One region of the Pantoea sp. B65 genome, then DNA from elsewhere that is predicted to be linked to it. Evidence: predicted binding sites of a transcription regulator. Region 1 holds the regulator's gene; each other region holds the start of a gene.

Evidence for each region. The regulator PurR, encoded in region 1, represses purine synthesis genes. The targets are predictions, from matches to a motif close to CANGCAAACGTTTGCNTG.
Region 2: a site for PurR is predicted at 3,451-3,468, ahead of gcvT (glycine cleavage system aminomethyltransferase GcvT). Genes of this name have one in related genera too.
Region 3: a site for PurR is predicted at 3,766-3,783, ahead of glyA (serine hydroxymethyltransferase). Genes of this name have one in related genera too.
Region 4: a site for PurR is predicted at 3,520-3,537, ahead of JWF83_RS23160 (nucleobase:cation symporter-2 family protein). Genes of this name have one in related genera too.

What each region holds. Positions count from the first base shown of each region.
Region 1 covers NZ_JAHXPU010000036.1:56-5,932, forward strand. The annotation lists partial or broken gene JWF83_RS14335 (RHS repeat-associated core domain-containing protein) at 1-1,350, shown strand, start outside; gene JWF83_RS14340 (YnhF family membrane protein) at 1,443-1,532, opposite strand; gene purR (HTH-type transcriptional repressor PurR) at 1,833-2,858, shown strand; gene punR (DNA-binding transcriptional activator PunR) at 2,890-3,798, opposite strand; gene punC (purine nucleoside transporter PunC) at 3,912-5,117, shown strand; gene cfa (cyclopropane fatty acyl phospholipid synthase) at 5,525-5,877, shown strand, end outside.
Region 2 covers NZ_JAHXPU010000044.1:336,692-342,568, forward strand. The annotation lists gene gcvP (aminomethyl-transferring glycine dehydrogenase) at 1-1,802, opposite strand, end outside; gene gcvH (glycine cleavage system protein GcvH) at 1,876-2,262, opposite strand; gene gcvT (glycine cleavage system aminomethyltransferase GcvT) at 2,292-3,389, opposite strand; gene JWF83_RS24095 (hypothetical protein) at 3,796-4,752, shown strand; gene ubiI (FAD-dependent 2-octaprenylphenol hydroxylase) at 4,691-5,877, opposite strand, start outside.
Region 3 covers NZ_JAHXPU010000016.1:122,153-128,029, reverse strand. The annotation lists gene csiE (stationary phase inducible protein CsiE) at 1-1,161, shown strand, start outside; gene JWF83_RS05985 (3-phenylpropionate MFS transporter) at 1,147-2,304, opposite strand; gene glyA (serine hydroxymethyltransferase) at 2,397-3,650, opposite strand; gene hmpA (NO-inducible flavohemoprotein) at 3,994-5,178, shown strand; gene glnB (nitrogen regulatory protein P-II) at 5,244-5,582, opposite strand; gene glrR (two-component system response regulator GlrR) at 5,719-5,877, opposite strand, start outside.
Region 4 covers NZ_JAHXPU010000044.1:114,262-120,138, reverse strand. The annotation lists gene fabY (fatty acid biosynthesis protein FabY) at 1-183, shown strand, start outside; gene JWF83_RS23165 (AsmA family protein) at 263-1,939, opposite strand; gene JWF83_RS23160 (nucleobase:cation symporter-2 family protein) at 2,081-3,469, opposite strand; gene recG (ATP-dependent DNA helicase RecG) at 3,630-5,711, opposite strand; gene trmH (tRNA (guanosine(18)-2'-O)-methyltransferase TrmH) at 5,708-5,877, opposite strand, start outside.

The DNA of each region.
Region 1 (5,877 bases):
CAGAGCGGCAACAGCCTGCAGACGCAGAGGGTAACCTATTTACCCGGCCTTGAGCGGCACACCAGCCATACCGGCGAAACCCTGAAGGCGGAGCTGCACACCCTCACCGCCGGTGAAGCCGGTGCGGCGCAGGTGCGGCTGCTGCACTGGCAGAGCGGACTGCCCGCCGGTATCAGCAATAACTCGCTGCGCTACAGCTACGATAACCTCACCGGCAGCAGCGGGCTGGAAGTGGATGCGCAGGGCGAGTTAATCAGTCAGGAGGAGTATTACCCGTATGGCGGTACGGCGATCCGCACGGCAAGAAGCCAGGCGGAAGCGGAGTATAAAACCCGCCGCTACAGCGGCAAGGAACGCGATGCCAGCGGGCTGTATTACTACGGTTACCGTTATTATCAGTGCTGGGCCGGGCGCTGGCTGAGCGCCGATCCGGCCGGGAACCTGGCCGGGCTCAATTTGTATATAATGGTAATCAATAACCCGGTGAGCTATCGTGATCCTGATGGGTTAATGCCACATAGAATTTATCCACCTGGCGAGCACCCCGATACTGATCAACGCATCTATAAAAAACTATCACAATGGACGGCAATGCATGGTGCTGAAATTATCGCTGAGAATCTGACGATCATTGCACAACAAGATAAAGAGAAACGGGTAGTGATTGAAAATAGTTTAAAACGCGCTAAAACGGTACTGGATAGGGCTCTGCTTATGGCACATAGTCATCCTTCCGCCACACAAACGCTGCTTGAACCCTATATAGGTAAAGCTGATGTTGAGTTATTTTCATCATTAGTCAAAGTTTGGGCGATGACCAGAGATGTTATTCAGACGATTCGGAATGATACAGTAAAACGCTCGCGATTTTCCCTAATAAGATATTTGCATGAAAAATCCGATGTTATCGCTGCGGCAATAGCTGATGAGGGCGCAGTTATTCTGGCTGAAAGCTTTTTTAGCGACTCCCCTGAGGTCAGGGTTAAAAATCTGATTCACGAATACAGCCATATGGAAACATTCAAAGATACCGCTTTGGGATTGAGTGTAACCGGTCCGGAAACGACCGATTACTGGTATCTTGATGATGAAATGACGGCAGAGCATTCCACAGATATTTTGTCACAGGGTATTATGGGGATCAAAGAAGAGGAAGGGATTTTCCAGACGGATGCTATCAGGAATAAAATAAGAGAATTAACCGGATACCCTACCCTGACGCGCAGGCAAGCTGTACGCGGCTTTAATAAATATCTTTGGATCCGTCAGGCGCTGGGGGTGCTTAATCCCGATACTGTCGCCGGATCGGGGATGGCGATTTACCGTGCCAGCGCTCACTATTTTGCGTAACATCAACGCATAGATGCAAAAAAAAACGCCTGACGCATACCCCATCAGGCGTTTCTTACCGCTAGTGGAAAAACCGCCGGGTGGTGAGAAAATCAGTTCATCACCGCAACAAAGCTAAAAGCGATAATCACTAACAGTGAGCCAACGGTGGTCATCAGAGATAACTTCAGATTGGTATCCATACTACGCTCCTAAAAGACCCATAAGTCATGAGTATACAATCAATAACTGTGTGGATTTTCCCACAGTTGCAAGTAAAAATCTCGTTTTCTTCTCACAGCCTTGATAGAATTCTTTTTTTCCGTTGCGCAACAACTGCAACACCGCGTTACTTGCCGTGTTTCCTGACGTCATTCTCCTTCCCGACGTCACTCAGAATGCAACAATGAACCCCCATGGCCGCCTGAAAATCGCCAGGGGTACGCAAACGTTTAACATGCTATTTATCAATGCGTTGAGATAAGCGCAGGAGTACCAGTTTAATGGCAACAATTAAGGATGTGGCGAAACGCGCCGGTGTTTCCACCACCACCGTTTCACATGTCATCAATAAAACACGCTTTGTCGCTGAAGATACGCGCGAAGCGGTTTGGGCCGCCATCAAAGCGCTGCACTACTCGCCCAGCGCCGTTGCACGTAGTCTGAAGGTTAACCATACCAAATCGATTGGTCTGCTGGCGACCTCCAGTGAAGCGCCCTACTTTGCTGAAATTATTGAAGCGGTAGAGACCCGCTGCTTTGCCAAAGGCTATACGCTGATCCTCGGTAACGCCCATAACGATCTGCAAAAGCAGCAGGCGTATCTGTCGATGATGGCGCAAAAACGCGTCGATGGCCTGCTGGTGATGTGTTCTGAGTATCCGGATGACCTGCTGAAAATGCTGGAAGAGAATCGCAATATCCCGATGGTGGTGATGGACTGGGGCGAATCGCGCGGCGACTTTACCGATACCGTGCTGGATAATGCCTTTGAGGGTGGTTATATGGCGGGTCGCTATCTGATCGATCGCGGCCACCGCGATATCGGCGCGATCCCCGGCCAGCTGGAGCGTAATACCGGCGGCGGCCGTCATGCCGGTTTTCTGAAAGCGCTGCACGAAGCCAGCATCCATGTGCGCGATGAGTGGATTGTGCAGGGTGACTTTGAACCGGAATCCGGTTATCGCGCCATGCAGCAAATTCTGTCGCAGAAGCAGCGGCCAACCGCAGTGTTTTGCGGCGGCGATATTATGGCGATGGGGGCGATTTGCGCCGCCGATGAGATGGGCCTGCGGGTGCCGCAGGATATTTCGGTGATCGGTTATGATAATGTGCGTAACGCGCGCTATTTCACACCGGCGCTGACCACTGTGCATCAGCCAAAAGAACGTCTCGGGCAAACCGCCTTTGATATGCTGCTGGACCGCATTACCAGTAAACGCGAAGATCCTCAGACCATTGAAGTGCATCCTTCACTGATCGAGCGCCGTTCCGTCGCCGATGGCCCATTCCGCGATTATCGTCGCTAATCTTCTGGCCGGCCACGGCGGTGGCCGGTGATCACGCCTCGTGCAACCACTCGGCATTCATGGTTTCCGCATCGCCCAGATAATCCAGTAGCCAGCTCAGCGCCGGCGACGCGCTCTGTTCTGCCCAGCTGACGCAACATGGGCTGTCGGGAAAACCCGCCGGCAGGCTCAGCTCCGTCAGTTCGCCACTGGCGAGCAACGGTGCGGCGAAGTGCCCGGGCACCATACCAACGCATAATCCCGCCAGCAGACAATCAAAGGCGGTATCCCAGTCCGGCGCCACCAGACGCCGCTGATTATCCAGCGTCCAGGTAATCCGCTTCGGTAAGCTGCGCGAGGTATCTTCCAGCACCAGCGACGGCCACTGACGAATCGTCTCTTCCTCTATCGTTCCCTGCTGCCGCGCCAGCGGATGTCCGGCACTGACCACGCAGCGCCAGTTTAGCGCCCCCATATCGCGAAAACCAAAACGCCCGCCGACCGGGATCGCCTGGGTGGCGCCAATCGCCATATCAACCCGCCCGTCCACCAGCGCATCCCAGACGCCATTAAATACCTCATGGGAAACCAGCAGTTCCATATCCGGGAAATGGCGATAGAAATCGAGTACCAGCTGGCGGCTGCGCTGCGGTTTAACAATCAAATCGATCGCGATACTTAACTGCCCGCGCCAGCCATTGGCCACCTGCTGACACTGACGGCGGGTGGCAAGCATTTTTTTGATAACAGCGCGGCCTTCCTGAATAAAAACTTTACCGGCAGCGGTAAGTACCACATCGCGATGGCGGCGTTCAAACAGCTGAACCGCCAGCCACTGCTCCAGCTGACGTACGGTATAGCTGACCGCCGAGGGCACACGATGCAGCTCACTGGCGGCGGCGCTAAAACTGCCGGTACGTGCAACCGCATCAACCACTTCAAGAGAATGTTCTGACCACATATCCTGCCTGCAAAATTTTTCAACGCAATAGGCAAATATTAGCGTTTCACAAGCCACAGTGCACCCGCTTACACTCTGCGCGTTACATCACCTGCATAAAAAAGAGTTATCTGATGATCAAGTCAAAAGGATTTATTGTTTACCTGGCGCTGTTAAGCATGCTGGGTTTTCTTGCTACCGATATGTACCTGCCGGCGTTTGGCGCCATGCAACAGGACCTGCACACCCATCCTGGCGCTATCAGCGCCAGCCTGAGTATCTTCCTTGCCGGTTTTGCCTGTGCGCAACTGTTCTGGGGGCCACTGTCGGATCGCATCGGGCGTAAACCGGTGCTGGTAATGGGGCTGAGTCTGTTTGCCCTCGGTTGCGCCGGTATGCTGCTGGTGCAGGATGCCACCCTGCTGCTGGTGTTGCGCTTTATCCAGGCGGTGGGGGTCTGTTCCGCAGCGGTCAGCTGGCAGGCGCTGGTCGTCGACCGCTATCACGGTGCGCAGGCTAATCGTGTCTTCGCCACCATTATGCCGCTGGTAGCGCTCTCTCCGGCGCTGGCGCCGCTGCTGGGCGCCTGGCTGCTGAACCATTTTAGCTGGCGCGCGATCTTTGTCGCACTGCTGCTGATTGCGCTGGCATTGCTGATCCCGACGCTGCGGCTTAAATCTGCGACAGTAAAAAACCGCGTCAGCGTGCAACCCCTGGTCAGCTTTCTGCTGTTGCTGAAATCGCGCATCTGGAGTGGCAATGTGCTGATTTATGCCGCCTGTTCCGCCAGTTTTTTTGCCTGGCTGACCGGTTCGCCGTTTATTCTTGCCGATCTGGGGCTGACGCCAGGCGATATCGGTCTGAGTTATATTCCGCAAACGCTGGCTTTTTTACTGGGTGGTTTTGGCTGTCGCGCGTTGCTACAGCGTCTGGCAGGCGCCACCCTGTTGCGCTGGCTGCTGCTGGGTTATGCCATCAGCATCAGCGCCATCTTTGCCGTGGCGCTGTCCGGCCAGGTAACACTGACGGCGCTACTGGTCCCGTTTTGCGGTATGGCGATGGCGAATGGCGCGATCTATCCGATTGTGGTGGCTAACGCACTGCTGCCCTTCCCCGAGGCCACCGGAAAAGCCGCAGCATTACAGAATATGCTGCAACTCGGTCTGTGCTTTCTCGCCAGCATGGCCGTATCGACGCTAATTGCCGAAACGCTGCTGACCACCACCGCAATTATGTTGCTGACCGTTGTTCTTGCTTTGATCGGATATGCGCTACAATTTCAGCGCAAGAGCGAAAAACAGCGGTTGGTCAAAGCAGTCGACGCCACATCACATCAGTGAATGAAATCATTTAGTTAGCTCGCTAACAATATTGTATTGAATATTGCCTGCCGTGAGCATATACTCATCTAAGGCAATATTATATAACAATAAATTAACATTATTTGGTCAGACCTGACAGGGCTGTCGTGGTGTTTTACGGCGTGGCATTCGCAACGCATCTCTGCAGGACCAAACCTGAGTATCGATATTGCAGCCAGTCGCGGGAAACCGGGGCAGCATATCTGCCGCCTGCGCTACTAACATCGCTGCAGCATCAGTAAGGCAAGGTATTTTTCGTTCATTTTCAATCCTCTGTTAAACGTCGGATATCAGGCGCACGGATTTTCCGTGAGTTCTCTCACAATCCTGTAGAAATTAGCTATTCTAATTCTCAGGTTCTAATCACAGCAGGTGATGGAGAAGCTATGAGTTCATCGTGTATAGAAGAATTGGGCCTGGAAGAAAATCACTGGTATCGCATCGTCCATGAAATGCTGCAGGTAGCCGGTGTGGAAGTGAATGGCTCTCACCCCTGGGATATCCAGGTGAAAAATCCCGATTTTTTCCGGCGTGTATTGCAGGAAGGCTCACTGGGGCTCGGCGAAAGCTATATGGATGGCTGGTGGGAGTGTGAACGCCTCGATATGTTTTTTCATCGGGTGTTAAAACATAAACTTGACCAGCAACTCCCGCGCCATTTCAAAGATACGTTGCGCATCGCAGCGGCACGGCTGACTAATCTGCAATCAAAAAAACGCGCCTGGATTGTCGGCAAAGA
Region 2 (5,877 bases), on a different contig from region 1:
GGGATCAGACAGATATGACGGCCCGCTTCGTTACGGCTTTCGTGATAACGACGAATCGCCAACAGACCGGCATATTCGCCCTGAGCGCCGGAGTTCGGCTGCATGCAGAGCGCATCATAACCGGTCAGCTGTACCAGCCACTGTGACAGCTGGCCAATCATCTGCAGATAACCGCTTGCCTGCTCTGCCGGGCAGAATGGATGCAACCCGGCAAATTCCGGCCAGGTGATGGGGATCATTTCCGCGGCGGCGTTCAGCTTCATGGTGCAGGAGCCGAGCGGGATCATCGCCTGGTTCAGCGCCAGATCTTTACGCTCAAGGCTGTGCATATAGCGCATCATCTCAGTTTCGCTGTGATGACGATTAAATACCGGGTGGGTCAGAATCGCACTCTGACGCAGCAGAGCGGCCGGGATCGACTGGCTGTCAGCCGCCACCTGCGCATCTAACGCGTCAATATCCTGACCATGGTTATCGCCGAGCAGGATCGCCAACAGCATCGCCACGTCTTCACGGGTGGTTGTTTCGTCCAGCGTAATACCCACCGCATGATGGATATCGGTACGCAGGTTACCGCCAAAACTCAGAGCGCGATCGAGTACCGCCGCTTTGTCGGCCACCTCGACAGTTAGGGTATCAAACCAGCTGTTGTGACGCAGCGTCAGACCGCCACGTTTCAGGCCAGCCGCCAGAATATCAGTCAGGCGATGAATACGACCGGCAATACGTTTCAATCCGACCGGGCCATGATACACCGCATACAGACTGGCGATATTGGCCAGCAGCACCTGCGAAGTACAGATATTGGAGTTCGCTTTCTCACGACGGATATGCTGCTCACGGGTCTGCATCGCCATCCGCAGCGCGGTATTGCCGGCAGCATCACGGGATACGCCAATAATACGGCCGGGCATTGAACGCTTATGCTCATCGCGGGCGGCAAAGAATGCCGCGTGCGGGCCGCCATACCCCATCGGCACGCCAAAACGCTGCGCAGAGCCGAACACAATGTCCGCTCCCTGTTTGCCCGGCGCTTCCAGCAGAACCAGCGACATAAAATCGGCGGCGACGCTGACGATCACTTTGCGATTTTTTAATTCGGCAATCAGCTGACGATAATCATGGACTTCACCGGTGGTGCCAGCCTGCTGCAGCAGTGCGCCAAACAGATCCTGGTGATCCAGCACCTTATCGGCTTTATCAACCAGCACCTCGAAACCAAAGGTTTCCGCTCGGGTACGCACCACATCAAGGGTTTGCGGATGAATATCATCAGCCACAAAGAATTTATTGGCATTTTTTAGTTTGCTGACGCGTTTGGCCATCGCCATCGCCTCGGCCGCGGCGGTCGCTTCGTCCAGCAGCGAAGCGGAAGCGATATCCAGTCCGGTCAGATCCAGCGTAACCTGCTGGAAATTAAGCAGCGCTTCCAGACGGCCCTGTGATACTTCCGGCTGGTAAGGGGTATAGGCGGTGTACCAGCCCGGATTTTCCAGCATATTACGCAGGATCACCGGCGGCGTGAGCACCGGCGTGTAGCCCATACCGATCCAGGATTTATACAGCTGATTCTGACTGGCAATCGCTTTCAGCTCGGCCAGCGCCTGATGTTCAGTTAACGCGTCACCGATGGCCGGCGGGCTGGGTAACTGAATATCGGCGGGAACAATCGAGGCGATCAGTTCAGGAACTGAAGCGGCGCCAACGGCAGCCAGCATGGCATCCTGCTGTTCCTGAGATGGGCCAATATGGCGCTCGATAAACGCACCGGTGTGTTCAAGCTGGCTGAGAGTCTGAGTCATTAGCGGTAAATCCTGCATCGGGCATAAGAAAATATTGCTCCCTCCCCCCGCATGGCGGGTGAGAGGGGAGTGACTATTCGTCAATAGCTGACTGGTAAGCATCGGCATCCAGCAACGAATCCAGTTCAGATTCATCGCTGGCTTTGATCTTAAATAACCAGCCGTCGCTGTATGGGTCGCTGTTAACCAGCTCAGGGGCGGCTTCCAGTTCGCTGTTGACGGCAATGATTTCCCCACTCAGCGGCGCGTAGATATCCGATGCGGCTTTTACCGATTCGGCTACTGCACAATCATCACCAGCGGCAAAAGTGGCGCCGACTTCAGGCAGGTCGACAAATACCATGTCGCCCAACAGTTCCTGGGCGTGCTCAGTGATGCCGACGGTATAGCTGCCGTCCGCTTCTTTACGCACCCACTCATGGCTATCACGATACTTCAGTTCACTTGGCACATTGCTCATCGCCACACTCTCCAGAAAAAATAAACGGGTTATTTAGCGACCGGCTTACCGGCGCGCACAAAAACAGGTTTGCTGACCTGCACCGGCATTTCGCGGTTGCGGATCTGTACGATTGCTTTATCACCAATGGCCGCCGGAACACGCGCCAGCGCGATACTGCAGCCCAAGGTTGGGGAGAACGAGCCGCTGGTAATGATGCCCTGATACTGATTGCCCGCGTCATCGCTGAAGCGTACCGGCAACTCATTACGCAGTACGCCTTTCTCTGTCATGATTAAACCAACCAGCTTATCGGTACCTTTCTCACGCTGGTTTTCCAGCGCTTCGCGGCCGATAAAATCACGGTCGGCAGGCTCCCAGCTGATAGTCCAGCCCATATTGGCGGCCAGCGGGGAAATGGTTTCGTCCATTTCTTGTCCGTACAGGTTCATTCCCGCTTCGAGACGCAGCGTATCGCGCGCGCCCAGGCCGGCAGGTTTTACTCCGGCGGCCAGCAGTTGCTGCCAGAAACCGGCAGCCTGTGCCACCGGCAGCGCAATTTCATAACCCGCTTCGCCGGTATAACCGGTGGTGGCGATAAACAGCTCACCGGACTGCACGCCAAAGAATGGCTTCATATCAGCAACGGCCTGACGCTGCGCGTCATCGAACAGGCTTTGCGCTTTCTGCTGAGCATGCGGGCCCTGTACGGCGATCAGCGCCAGGTCGTCACGTTCGGTCAGTTGTACCGCATAAGCAGCGGCATGCTGACTAATCCACGCCAGATCTTTTTCGCGCGTGGCGGAGTTGACCACCAGACGGAAAAAGTCTTCGGTCATAAAGTAAACTATCAGATCGTCAATTACGCCACCGGAAGCGTTCAACATTCCGCTATAAAGCGCTTTACCCGGCCTGGTCAGTTTGGCGACATCGTTCGCCAGCAGGTAACGCAGGAATTCACGGGTGCGGACGCCGTGCAGATCGACAATGGTCATATGGGACACATCAAACATACCGGCATCATTGCGTACCGCGTGATGCTCATCCATCTGCGAACCGTAATGCAGCGGCATCATCCAGCCGTGAAAATCCACCATGCGAGCGCCGCAGGCCTGATGCTGTTCGAACAAAGGAGTCTGCTGAGTCATATCTATCCTGTGCATAAGCAAGTTGTTCGTAGATTCGCGCTTCCTACCGGCAAAACGGTGCAACGCAAACGTTACCTTTGCCCTGAAGTTACCACTGAATGCGCGGATTAACCATAAGCTATACGAGGGCGAATCCGGGTTGCACAATAACGATGCGCGCTGATTCTGCAGAATTTTTCACTGAAAAACTGCGCCATAAGGCACACAATTAATATCAAAAAGCTATTAACGCAGATTAATAAGGCCAGTTGTCAGTCGCGGGGATAAAAAATGACTTTAGCAAAATGGATTATGCATGAGAAAAAATAATGTGAAAATCCGGGTAAAATTAGAATATTTCAAATGTGCCCCAAAACAGGGCGATGTCTCTAAAGTCAAACCAAAGGGGGTCAGGCAGGTCCTGTCATTGATGGATCCCGCGTCACGCGATACGCCGGGCGGAATAAATCCCGCCCCTACAGGGGAATATCTGAAACGTAATACGCCGGGCGGAATAAATCCCGCCCCGACACGGGAATATCTGAATCGTAATACGCCGGGCGGAATAAATCCCGCCCCTACAGGGGAATATCTGAAACGCGATACGCCGGGCGGAATAAATCCCGCCCCGACACGGGAATATCTGAAACGTAATACGCCGGGCGGAATAAATCCCGTCCCTACAGGGGAATATCTGAAACGCGATACGCCGGGCGGAATAAATCCCGCCCCTACAGGGGAATATCTGAAACGCGATACACCGGGCGGAATAAATCCCGCCCCGACACGGGAATATCTGAAACGCGATACGCCGGGTGGAATAAATCCCGTCCCGACACGGGAATATCTGAAACGCGATACGCCGGGCGGAATAAATCCCGCCCCGACACGGGAATATCTGAAACGCGATACGCCGGGCGGAATAAATCCCGCCCCTACACGGGAATATCTGAAACGTAATACGCCGGGCGGAATAAATCCCGTCCCTACAGGGGAATATCTGAAACGCGATACGCCGGGCGGAATAAATCCCGTCCCTACAGGGGAATATCTGAAACGCGATACGCCGGGCGGAATAAATCCCGCCCCTACAGGGGAATATCTGAAACGCAATACGCCGGGCGGAATAAATCCCGCCCCGACACGGGAGTATCTGAAACGCGATACGCCGGGCGGAATAAATCCCGTCCCGACACGGGAATATCTGAAACGCGATACGCCGGGTGGGATAAGTCCCGCCCCTGCATGGGAATACCTGAAACGCGATACGCCGGGCGGAATAAATCCCGCCCCGCGATCGGTGGTTAGCTGCCCCAGCGGAACTATTTTAACCAGTCGGGCAGATCATTTAGCCCCATCGCCTGTTTTAACAAACGTGGCTTAACGCCCGGCAGCGTATCCGCCAGCTTCAGACCGACATCGCGCAGCAATTTCTTCGCCGGATTTTCGCCGGCAAACAGCTCGCGGAAACCCTGCATCCCCGCCAGCATTAACGCCGCACTGTGTTTACGGCTGCGCTCATAGCGACGCAGATAGAGATGCTGACCAATATCCTTGCCCTGCTGCTGCAGACGTTTAATTTCGCCAATCAGTTCCGCCGCATCCATAAAGCCAAGGTTTACCCCCTGCCCGGCCAGCGGATGTACGGTATGTGCGGCATCGCCCACCAGCGCCAGGCGATGGGCGGCGAAATTGCGCGCATAGCGCCCCATAAGCGGGAAAGTCTGACGTTCGCTTTCCACCTGACATAATCCCATCCGCATATCGAAAGCTACCGACAGCTGCTGGTTAAACAGATCGGCGGGCATCGCTTGCAGACGCGTGGCCTCCTGCGGCGCCAGTGACCAGACAATTGAGCACAGATGCGCATCGCTTAGCGGCAGGAAAGCCAGAATGCCATCACCATGAAACACCTGACGCGCTATCGCATCATGCGGCTGTTCAGTACGAATATTGGCAACCAGCGCATGATGCTGATAATCCCAGAAGGTTAACGGGATATCGGCTTTATTACGCAGCCAGGAATTGGCGCCGTCAGCGGCAATCAACAGGCGGGCGCTCATCATATTGCCATCCTGCAGGGTGATAAAAGCTTCATTGTCGCCAAATGCCACCTGTTGCAGCCGGGTCGGCGCAATCAGCGTAATATCACTCAGCTGGCTGGCTTTCTGCCACAGCGCCTGGTGAATCACCTGATTTTCAATAATATGGCCAAGGTGCGCCATCCCTTGCTGCTCATCATCAAAAGCGATTTGACCAAAACTGTCACGATCCCATACCTGCATACCGTGATATGGCGTGGCGCGCAGTGCAAGGATCGAAGACCAGACGCCAAGATGCTGCAACAGCCGTTCGCTGGCGGCGTTAATCGCCGAAACACGCAGTCCCGGCGGCGCACCGGCAGCCATCTCCTGCGGCTGGGATTTTTCCAGCACCGCCACGCGCAGCCCGCTGCCCTGCAATCCGCAAGCCACCGCCAGGCCAACCATACCGCCGCCGGCGATCACTA
Region 3 (5,877 bases), on a different contig from region 1:
AGCCTGCTAAATGGTGTCGAGCACCATCTTACCCGGCAAGATATAGCGGAGGTTGGTGAAGAAATCCAGCGCTACCATCAGCTTGATATTCACCACCTGCCGGATGGCAGCTTTCGGCTGCAAGGCGCGGAACTTGACCTGCGCCTCTGTCTGCTGCACTGGCTACGCCGTGCATTGCGGCTTACCCCTGATTTTGTCGAACAGCAGTTTGCCCCGGCCATACGGCAGTGGCTGAAAACCTGCCAGATTGAAAAGGCGGTATATGACGAGAAGAATCTGCAGGCGCTGATACAGCACTGCGGCACGCGGCTGAACCGCAACTTTAGCGCGCGCGATCGTCAGCTACTGCAGCTGTTTATGCAGTTCTCACTCTGTCAGCGCAGTTATATTGATTTTACGCCGGCGCAGCAACAATGGCTGGCGAGCAAAGCCGAACGACTGGCGGCGGAAGAGGTGGTGCGACACTGGCAGAAACGCTGCAGATCGGCGCCCCATGCTAACGAAATCGATTTCTACGCGCTGTTGTTCAGTATCATTCATACGCCGACCACCGACGCCATCGGGCATGACAATGAACACCATCTGATGCAGGCGGTGAAGCTGCTGATACAGCGTTTTCAGACGCTGTCCGGTATGCACTTTAACGATGAAGAGGGACTGACCAGCCAGCTGTATACGCATCTGGCACAGGCGCTCGACCGCAGCTATTTCGCCATCGGTATCGACGGCAGCCTGATGGAAGAGATAACCCGACTCTATCCGCGCCTGTTACGCACCACCCGTAGCGCCATCGCCCCCTTTGAGAGTCACTATGGCGTGCAGTTTTCGCCGCAGGAATCCGTGCTGGTCGCGATTATTTTTGGCGCCTGGCTGATGCAGGAAAGCGCCATGCAGGAGAAACAGGTGCTGTTATTAACCGGCGATGATGAGGCGCTTGAGCAGGAGATTGAGCTGCAGCTGCGTGAAATGACGCTGCTGCCGCTCAATATCAAATATCAGGATATGCAACAATTTCAACGCGAGGGCGCGCCGAAAGATACCGCACTGGTGATCACTCCTTACGCCACCCCGCTGCCGCTCTATTCACCGCCGCTGATCCATGCGGAATTACCACTCAGTGATAAACAGCAGCGACGGATCCGCACGCTACTTGAGGCCTGAGGATTGCGCAGCAATCGCCGGACGCAGAAACAGCGCCGGTAGTGTCACCAGTGCCATCACCCAGAATAACCCGCCGTGCAGATGCTGATACAGCAGACCGCACACCATGGTCATCAGCGCAATGCCGCCGCCCATCGCCAGCGCCGAGTAGACCGCCTGCAGACGGATCACTTCGCCGCCCTGGCGGGCTGCAATAAAGCGTATGGCGGCTAAATGACAGATAGTAAAACTGCCGCAGTGTAAAATCTGCGCCACCATCAGCCATGGCAGCGCCGTTGTGGCGCCCATCAGGCTCCAGCGCACCAGCGCACAGACGCCCGACAGCAACAGCAAATCGCGCGCGCTCCAGCGGCGAAACAGACGCCCGCTGGCAGCAAAGATAATGATTTCCGCCACCACCCCCAGCGACCACAAGTAACCGACGGTACTGGCGGAATAGCCCGCCTCCTGCCAGTAAATCGCACTGAAACCGTAGTAAGCAGCGTGTGCGCCCTGCAGGAGGGTAACGCAGAGCAAAAAGCGCCAGACCGCATTCTCCTGCAACAAACGACGCCAGACCGGCCAGCCGGCATGCTCCCCCTGTTTTAACCCTCCGGCCGGCATCACTGCCGGTCGGAGGGTCATGCCGGCAAACAGCGTGACCACACCGCCGGTCAGCAGCAGCAGAATCGCCTGTGCCGACCAGGCACTGACCAGCACCCCGGTGAGTGCCGAGCTGACGACAAACGCCAGCGATCCCCACAGGCGCACCGGCCCATACTCCAGCGCGATCTGGCGTTGCCAGGTCGCCGCCAGCGCATCGCTAAGCGGCACTAAGGGGGAGAAAAACAGATTGAAACCAGTCATTACCAGCAGTAACCACCACCACTGATGGCTGAACCAGAAGCCCAGCACAAACAGCCCGGTCAGCAGAGCCAACAGGCGCAGGGCGGTGACCAGTTGCGCAGGATTTTTAACCTGAGAGGCGATCAGTAAGCTGCCGGTAAAGCGCGCGATCATACCAGCGCCAAGCAGTAAGCCGATTTTCCCGGCATCAAGACCGGTATCTTTTAGCCAGACAGCCCAGAACGGCAGATAAACGCCATAAGCGAAGAAATAAGTAAACCAGGCCAGACCCAGCCAGTACGCAGAACGGATTGCCATTTTCCCTCCGACAATGAGGGCGATACTCTGGCAGAGAAAGGATTAAGAAGCAATTTTATGCCAGGCAGTCGGGCTGCCTGGCAAAGGTCGACTTAAGCGTAAACCGGGAAGCGCGCGCAGATCTCCAGCACTTGCTGTTTCACGCGTTCGATATTGCCTTCGTCGTTGATATTATCGAGGATATCAACAATCCAGCCAGCCAGCTGACGCACTTCAGCTTCTTTGAAGCCGCGGCGGGTAACTGCCGGTGAACCGATACGGATACCGGAAGTGACAAACGGGCTCTTCGGATCGTTAGGCACGCTGTTTTTGTTAACCGTGATGTTAGCACGGCCCAGCGCCGCATCCGCTTCTTTACCGGTCAGGTTTTTATCCACCAGATCCAGCAGGAACAGGTGGTTGTGCGTACCGCCGGAAACCACTTTGTAGCCGCGTTCGAGGAACACTTCAACCATCGCTTTGGCGTTTTTAGCCACCTGCTGCTGATATACCTTGAACTCAGGTTCCATGGCTTCTTTCAGCGCCACCGCTTTACCGGCGATCACGTGCATCAGCGGGCCGCCCTGGCCGCCAGGGAACACGGCAGAGTTCAGTTTTTTGTACAGATCTTCATCACCGCCTTGCGCCAGAATCAGACCGCCGCGTGGGCCAGCCAGCGTTTTGTGCGTGGTGGTGGTCACGATATGAGCGTGAGGAACCGGGTTTGGGTATACGCCAGCGGCAACCAGACCGGCAACGTGCGCCATATCCACAAACAGATAAGCACCAATGCTGTCAGCGATTTCACGCATTTTTGCCCAGTCGCAAACGCCAGAATAGGCAGAGAAACCACCGATAATCATTTTCGGCTGATATTTCTGCGCCTGCGCAGCCAGTTCTTCGTAATCGATTTTACCGGTTTCGTCGATGCCGTAAGGCACCACGTTATACAGCTTACCGGACAGGTTGACCGGAGAACCGTGAGTCAGGTGACCACCGTGCGCCAGGTTCATCCCCAGAATGGTGTCGCCCGGCTGCAGCAGCGCAGTGTAAACCGCAAAGTTAGCCTGCGAACCGGAGTGCGGCTGCACGTTGGCGTAATCGGCGCCAAACAGCTCTTTCGCACGGTCGATGGCCAGTTGCTCAACGATATCCACATATTCGCAGCCGCCGTAGTAACGTTTGCCTGGATAGCCTTCGGCGTATTTGTTAGTCAGCTGTGAACCTTGCGCCTGCATAACACGCGGGCTGGTGTAGTTTTCAGAAGCAATCAGCTCAATGTGCTCTTCCTGACGCACTTTCTCTTGCTCCATCGCCTGCCACAACTCGGCATCATAATCGGCAATGTTCATATCACGCTTTAACATCCGCATCTCCTGACTCAGCTAACTTTATAAAAACGGCAGTGAATGGCCCTTAAGGGCGCAGACCCACAGTTTAAACTGTTTTGCCGGCTATTGGATAGCAGCAAAGGCAGCTTTTTACGCAAACGATTGGCTCCAGCGCCGGCGAGGGTTTATTAGCATTTTTGCAAGCTTTTCCTGCAGGATAGTTCTTCATCTGCAGATGCATTTTTTTCACCATGGTCAGGGTGGGCGCGGTGCTTTAAAACCATTTTTTACCGCGGGTTATTTACAAACTTCAGCGCTGCGCTATAAGATGCATTTAAAATACATCTTTATAAAAACCGTCTTCCTGAGGAGTAACACCATGCTTGATGCCCGCACCATCGCCACCATTAAATCAACCATTCCGGCTATCGCCGCCACCGGCCCGGCACTGACCGATCACTTTTACCAGCGCATGCTGTCGCACAATCCTGAACTGAAAGATGTGTTCAATATGAACAACCAGCGCAACGGCGATCAGCGTGAAGCGTTATTCAATGCCATCTGCGCTTACGCCACTAACATTGAAAATCTGGCGGCGATTTTACCGGCGGTAGAGCGGATCGCGCAGAAACACGCCAGCCTCAATATTCAGCCGGAACAGTATCAGATTGTCGGTAAGCATCTGCTGGCGACCATTGATGAACGGCTGAGCCCGGGCAATGAGGTACTGGAAGCCTGGGGCAAAGCCTGGGGCGTACTGGCCAGTGTCTTTATTCAGCGCGAAGCAGCGATTTATCAGCAAGCGGAGCAAAAAGTCGGTGGCTGGCGCAATACCCGTACCTTCCACATCAGTGAGATTGCGACGCAAAGCAGCTTAATTAAAAGTTTTGAGCTCACCCCGAGCGATGGTCAGCCGGTGGCGGATTATCGTCCGGGGCAGTATCTGGGGATCACGGTGAATGACGCCAGTTTTGAGAATCAGGAAATTCGCCAGTATTCGCTGACCCGTTCGCCGGATGGCCGCAGCTATCGCATTGCGGTCAAACAGGAAGCCCGGGGTACCGTATCCGGCTGGCTGCATCAGCGGGCAAAAGTCGGTGACGAGTTGCAGCTGGCGGCGCCGGCCGGTGATTTCTTTATCGATGTCAGTGCGGATACGCCGGTGACATTGATCTCGGCAGGGGTTGGTCAGACGCCAATGCTGGCGATGTTGCACAGTCTGGCGGACCGACATCATCCCGCGCAGGTGAACTGGTTACATGCGGCGCAAAATGGCCAGCTGCATGCCTTTAGTGATGAGGTGAATGCGCTTGGGGCGCGACTTCCGGCGTTTTATCGCCATGTCTGGTATCAGCAGCCAGCCGCAGAAGATACCGGGCGCTATCACAGCGCAGGATTAATGGACCTGCGCCCGGCAGAAGCGCATCTGCAGCACGCCAATATGCAGTTTTACCTCTGCGGACCAATTGGTTTTATGCAGTTCGCCGTGCGGCAGTTGCTGGATGCAGGCGTGAACGCCGGGCAGATCCATTACGAAGTGTTTGGACCGCATAAGCTGGTGTAGACGGGTACGGGCGGTATCAATGCCGCCCCTACGATGCCACTCCTGCGGCGATTTAACGCACCGCGTTAAATGGCTTCTTCATCCTCTTCGCCGGTACGGATACGTACCACGCGAGAAACATCAAAGACAAAGATTTTGCCGTCGCCGATTTTACCGGTTTGCGCAGTGCGCATAATGGTTTCAACGCAGATATCAACGATATCGTCGGCAACCACAATTTCAATTTTCACTTTTGGCAGAAAATCGACCATATACTCCGCACCGCGGTACAGCTCAGTGTGGCCTTTCTGACGACCAAAGCCTTTTACTTCGGTCACCGTCATCCCGGTAATACCGACTTCCGCCAGTGACTCACGCACGTCATCGAGTTTGAACGGTTTAATAATCGCATCAATCTTTTTCATGGCAGACCCTTTTTCTCTCCCTCCGTGGCCGGACGGGTTACATTCAGTATATGTGTTGCGGACAGATACCGAAGTGCGGCCTGTCTCTGTGCGCTGGCTAAACTAACATAACTCAGCGGCCAGGCGGCACTAAAAACTACTCTTTAAAATCGGCGGCATCCAGCTCGTGGCGCGACAACAGCTTATAAAATTCCGTGCGGTTACGACCGGCAAGACGTGCGGCGTTAGTGACATTGCCTTTGGTCATTTGCAATAATTTACGCAAATAGTTGAGCTCAAACTGGTTACGCGCCTC
Region 4 (5,877 bases), on a different contig from region 1:
CTGGGATCGCTCAGTGGCGATCTGGATCGCCTGGCGCGTGGACGCAAAGCGCGCGTGCAGCTGGAAGTGGAACTGTTTGGCAATGATCTGCTGGGCGCGGTGTTTGAAGGGGTGTTTATCGTACTGCCAGCGGATCCGGATGGACCGCTGGAAGAGGGCGGTTCCGGCGGCAATATTAATTAGTTTTGGTGGTCAGGAAGTGCCTGAAACCCTGTAGGGGAGCCATTTATGGCTCCCGTTACATTTATGGCTCCCGTTACATTTATGGACGTAGTTCGCCATTCACCAAATGCTGCTGCACGCTCTGATCATTGGCGTTCACTGACAGGGTGCCGCTGGCGCTTTGACGCAACGGCGTAGCCGCCGCCAGGCTGGCATCGAGTTTTAACTGCAGACTTCCGGTTCCCGGTAGCGGTACGGCCGGCCAGCCCCAGTTGTGCAACAGACCGGTTGCAACCCCACGTCCGTTCAGGGTTAATGACAATGCCCGCGCAGGTTGTTGCGAGACGGTAGCTAAACTTTCCAGCATCCCCTCACCGGCAAATGCACTCATTTCAGTCACGTTAATCTGATTACTGTCCGCCGTTAACGCCAGTGAAGGATGACGCAGATCGGTTCGGTTAAAGGTGGCTTCCGCGGCGTTAAAGTTAAGGGCGCCGGCCCAGATACCCCACTGATGATCGCGGGCCATCAGCAGATTACTGCCGTTACCATCCAGCGCCGTCATCTGGAAAGGGAATGCCGGATTGATATCAATCACCAGATTGCGATTAGCGGCGAAACGGGTTACCGCCACGCTATCCAGCCAGCCCGGTAGCTGTTGCATCCAGCGGTCACGCCAGTTTGTCGGCAGGGTATACTCCAGACCGGCAACCACCAGTTCATCCAGCGTCAGACGCTTATTGCTGCGCAGCCACTGCCCTTTAGTGCGGATCAGTCCATTCACCCAGCGAGAGCTGAACTGCGAGATATTGATACCCTCGGGCGTGAAGTCCATATTCACAATCGGATCGTTAAGCTCCAGCTGGCCGTTGATAAAGCTGCTGGCGTTCATCGACAGCGATCCACCGTTGCTTTCCCAGTCGCCATTACGCAAGGTCAAATCCTTCAGCGACAGGTCGAGATCGGTGACGGCCCAGTCCGGCCCCTGCAAACGCGCATCGGTCACATCAACGCGTTCGAACTGCACCGAAGGCAGGTTAAGCAGCGGTTGCAGGAAGTCGGTCAGCGACTGAGCGGATTGCAGACGTACATCATTCAGGCGCAGATTTGCGATGCGCCAGTTACCCTGGGCATCACGTTCGGCGTTGCCGGTCATTGAGCCGCGTGCCAGGTCGGCGCCGACATTGCTGAATACCAGACGCTGATTATCAATGCGCCCCTGCAACAGCACATTGCTGCCGGGGACGCCATTGAGCACCATTGTGCTGGCACTCAGCTGGAAGCTGGCATTATTACCCAGTACATTGCCTACCCCCGGCTGCCACGGCATTACGCCGCCGTTGACGCGTTGCGCGCTGATCGGCAGTACGCTGTGCGGACTGTCGATAGCCATATCGCTAAGCTGTAAGCGTCTGGCCTGCAGCGGCCATGCCACACTGCTGTCAGAAACATTCAGGGCGCCGCCACTCAGCTCTACACTGTCAAATTGCAGTGGATCGCTGAACTGCGCCAGCGTAAAGCCCAGATCGACACGTTTTGCCACCAGCACCGCAGGCTGACCATCATGGCCAAAGGTGACATCACTCAGTATCAGATGTGAGGGCGAGGAAAAATCGTGCTCAACTTTGGCTACCGACAGATGATAGTCGGTACGATCGCTGATCCAGCGACTGGTCCAGTCAGCTCCCCAACTTGTCTGCAGCAAAACATACATCACCACCAGTACTAACAGAATCAGTAACAGCAGCGTCAGAAAAAATTTTCCGATAAATTTCATTGCATCCTTCCCTATGAATTTCCGGTGTCCGGTTGTTATGCCTGAATTACCCATATAGCTCAACAGGCTGGATGTAAAGTCAGACAAACTCACTGAAAAATCAGTGGGAATACGGGCGAGTTCTGCCCCGCCCGGTGCAGGTTACTTCTCTTGCGGGAAAACCAGATTCAGTACAATGGCAGTGATACCGCCAGCGGCGATGCCCGAAGAAAGCAGGGTTTTCAGCCAGTCGGGCGCAAATTGCAGAATCAATGGTTGCTGAGAAACACCGAGACCCACCGCCAGTGATAAGGCAATAATCATAATCGCGCGACGGTTCAGCGGTTCGCGAGACACGATACGCACGCCTGAAGCGGCAATGGTACCAAACATCACAATGGTGGCGCCACCAAGAACCGGTTCAGGGATATGCTGCACAAAGCCGCTGACTGCCGGGAACAGACCCAGTACGATCAGCATCAGCGCGACAACAAAGCCGACATAGCGGCTGGCGACACCGGTCAGCTGGATAACGCCATTGTTCTGACCAAAGCAGGAGTTAGGGAAGGTGTTGAACAGCGCAGAGACAAAGGAGTTCAGACCGTTTGCCAGTACTCCGCCTTTCAGACGCTTCATATACAGCGGTCCGCTTACCGGTTGCTCTGATACATCGGACGTAGCGGTGATATCACCAATGGTTTCCAGTGAGGTCACCATAAACACCAGCATCAGCGGGATCAGCAGGTTCCAGTCGAAGCCGAGGCCGTAATAGAACGGCGTCGGGATGGCGATCAGGGCATTATTGGTGGCCGGGCCGCTCTGTGGCAGCATATCCAGCGCCCAGGCCAGCAGATAACCCACGGCCATCGCAATCACCAGCGAGGCGACGCGCAGATAAGCGTTGCGCTGACGATTAAGCAGAATAATTACCGCCAGCACCACCCCGGCCAGCAGCAGATTGCGCGGGGCGCCAAAACTGTGATCGTTCATCGCCGCGAAACCACCGCCGATGGAGGTGAGACCAACCTGAATCAGCGACAGGCCGATAATCATCACCACAATGCCGGAAACCAGCGGGGTAATGATGCGGCGCGCCAGATGCAGTACGCGCGACAGCAGCATTTCGGTGCAGGACGCAATCATCAGCGTACCAAACAGCGCGGCCATCATGGTCGGTACATCGGCGCCGCCGTTTTTCAACACCATACCGCCCATAATCAGCGGAGTAACAAAATTAAAGCTGGTGCCCTGAATTGACAGCAGGCCGGAACCTACCGGTCCCCAGGTTTTAATCTGTAAAATCGAGGCGACGCCCGAGGCGAACAGCGACATGCTGATAATGTGCTGAGTATCCTGCGCCGGTAAACCCAGAGCCTGACAAATCAACAACGCCGGGGTGATGACGGCGACAAACATCGCCAACAGATGCTGACAGGCGGCAAACAGCGTTTGTGGCAGGGGTGGACGGTCTTCAAGGCGGTAAATCAGCTCGCTTTTAGCGGCAGGAGTGGGGTTACGGTTTGCTGTTACAGCATCAATTTCGGCGGACATTTTAACGGTTCCCGGGCGGCAAAGTGGCGATTTTAATCTTCTGCCAGGCAAAAGCAATCGTTTGCCAATTTTCCGTATCGATTAAACAATTCTGTAACTCAGGCGGAATGGATAGCAGGAGAGAGGGGGGTGAGGTGGCAATACGCGAAGGTATGTCCGATCAGGCGTTAGTATAACGCTCGGTTTCCGGCAGCCAGCGTTCAATCAGTGCCTGGGCTTGCTCGGGATAGTGCTGGTGGATATGGCGCGCCACGCGCTGCACTTCCGGGATCATCGCCTGATCGCGCAGCAGGTCGGCGACTTTAAACTCGGCATTGCCGGTCTGGCGGGTGCCAAGCATTTCACCTGGCCCACGAATTTCCAGATCGCACTGGGCTATAACAAAGCCGTCATTACTGTCGCGCAGCACCTGCAGGCGTTTCTGTGCGGTTTTGCTGAGTGGCGCTTTATACAACAGTACACAGTGCGAGGCGATGGCTCCGCGTCCAACGCGGCCACGTAACTGATGCAACTGGGCCAGCCCCAGACGTTCCGGGTTTTCAATAATCATCAGGCTGGCGTTGGGCACGTCAACACCGACTTCAATTACCGTAGTGGCCACCAGCAGCTGGATATCACCCTGCTTAAACGATTGCATCACTTCCTGTTTTTCCTGCGGCTTCATCCGGCCATGGACCATCCCGACCTGCAGATCCGGCAGCGCAATTTTCAGCTCTTCCCAGCTGGCTTCGGCGGCCTGCGCTTCCAGCAACTCTGATTCTTCAATCAGTGTACAGACCCAGTAAGCCTGGCGTCCCTCTTCACTACAGGCACTTTTCACCCGGGCAATAATATCCGCGCGGCGAGTATCAGGAATGGCGACGGTGGTTACCGGCGTACGCCCCGGCGGCAGTTCATCGATGGTGGAGGTATCAAGATCGGCATAGGCCGTCATCGCCAGGGTTCGCGGGATTGGCGTGGCGGTCATAATCAGCTGATGGGGATGGAACCCCTGTTCCTCGCCTTTTTCCCATAGCGCCAGACGCTGGTGGACGCCAAACCGGTGCTGCTCATCAATAATCACCAGCGCCAGACCATTAAACTGCACCTGCTCCTGGAAAATCGCATGGGTGCCGACAATCATCGCCACCTGACCACTGGCAATCGCTTCCTGTTGCGCCTGACGGGCTTTCCCTTTCTGTTTACCCGCCAGCCAGCCGACTTCAATACCTAACGGCGCAAACCACTGACGGAAGTTATTGGCATGTTGCTCGGCCAGCAATTCGGTCGGCGCCATCAGCGCCACCTGCTTACCGTAAGCAATCACATTCAGCGCCGCCAACGCGGCGACCAGCGTTTTACCGGAGCCGACATCGCCCTGCACCAGCCGCATCATCGGATAATCATGAGCCAGGTCGCGTTCGATCTCCGCCACCACCCGCTGCTGGGCAGCGGTGGGTTTAAACGGCAGCGCAGCCAGCAGCTTGTCGCTCAGGTCATGGCGCGCAGACATTGGCAATGCGTGGTAGCGCTGCGCGCCAGCGCGTACCGCCAGCATACTGAGATTGTGTGCCAGCAGCTCTTCCATAATCAACCGGCGCTGGGCCGGGTGTTTACCGCTTTCCAGGTCGGCCAGCGCCATATCTGGCGGCGGACGGTGCAGGGTGCGCAACGCCTGCGGCAGGCTAATCATTCCCTGGCTGAGATCGGGCGGCAGCAACTCCGCAATCGCGCAGGTCTCCAGCAGAGTGAGGGCCTGTTCGGTAAGATTACGCAGCGTCGCCTGGCGGATGCCTTCGGTGGTGGAATAGACCGGCGTCAGCGTCTCCTGTAACTCGGTAACACTGTTTTCGCCCTGAACACGGTATTCCGGGTGGATAATCTCTGCGCCGCGCTGGCCGCGTTTAATCTCGCCATAGGCGGTCACGCGGCTACCCGCGGCAAGACTGTTTTTCATCCCGGCATTGAAATTGAAAAAGCGCATGGTCAGTACGCCGCTGCCATCACTGATCTGACAGGTCAGCATGCGTCGACGGCCAAAGCTGATCTCGCTATGCAACACTTCGCCTTCTACCGTGGCATAGATCCCTGGCAGCAGATCGTTTATGGCATAGAGTTGGGTGCGGTCTTCATAACGCATTGGCAGATGAAGCAACAAATCCTGCACGGTATGCAGACCGAGCCTGGCCAGTTTGCCAGCCTGACTGGCGCCAACGCCGGAAAGCGTACTGAGGGGTACGGCATCCAGCAGGCGGCCTTTCATTTTTTCACCGAAGATTGCATGGTCGTCCACCATGCGTCGTCAGCGACTACCTCGCCACTGTCATTGATCCGTGGGTAAGGCAGGCCCTTATGTTTGGCGACGCGAGCCAGTACCGGGTAACCCCCTTCAAACAACAGACGCTGTTGTTCTGCCTCGTCAAGGGTGC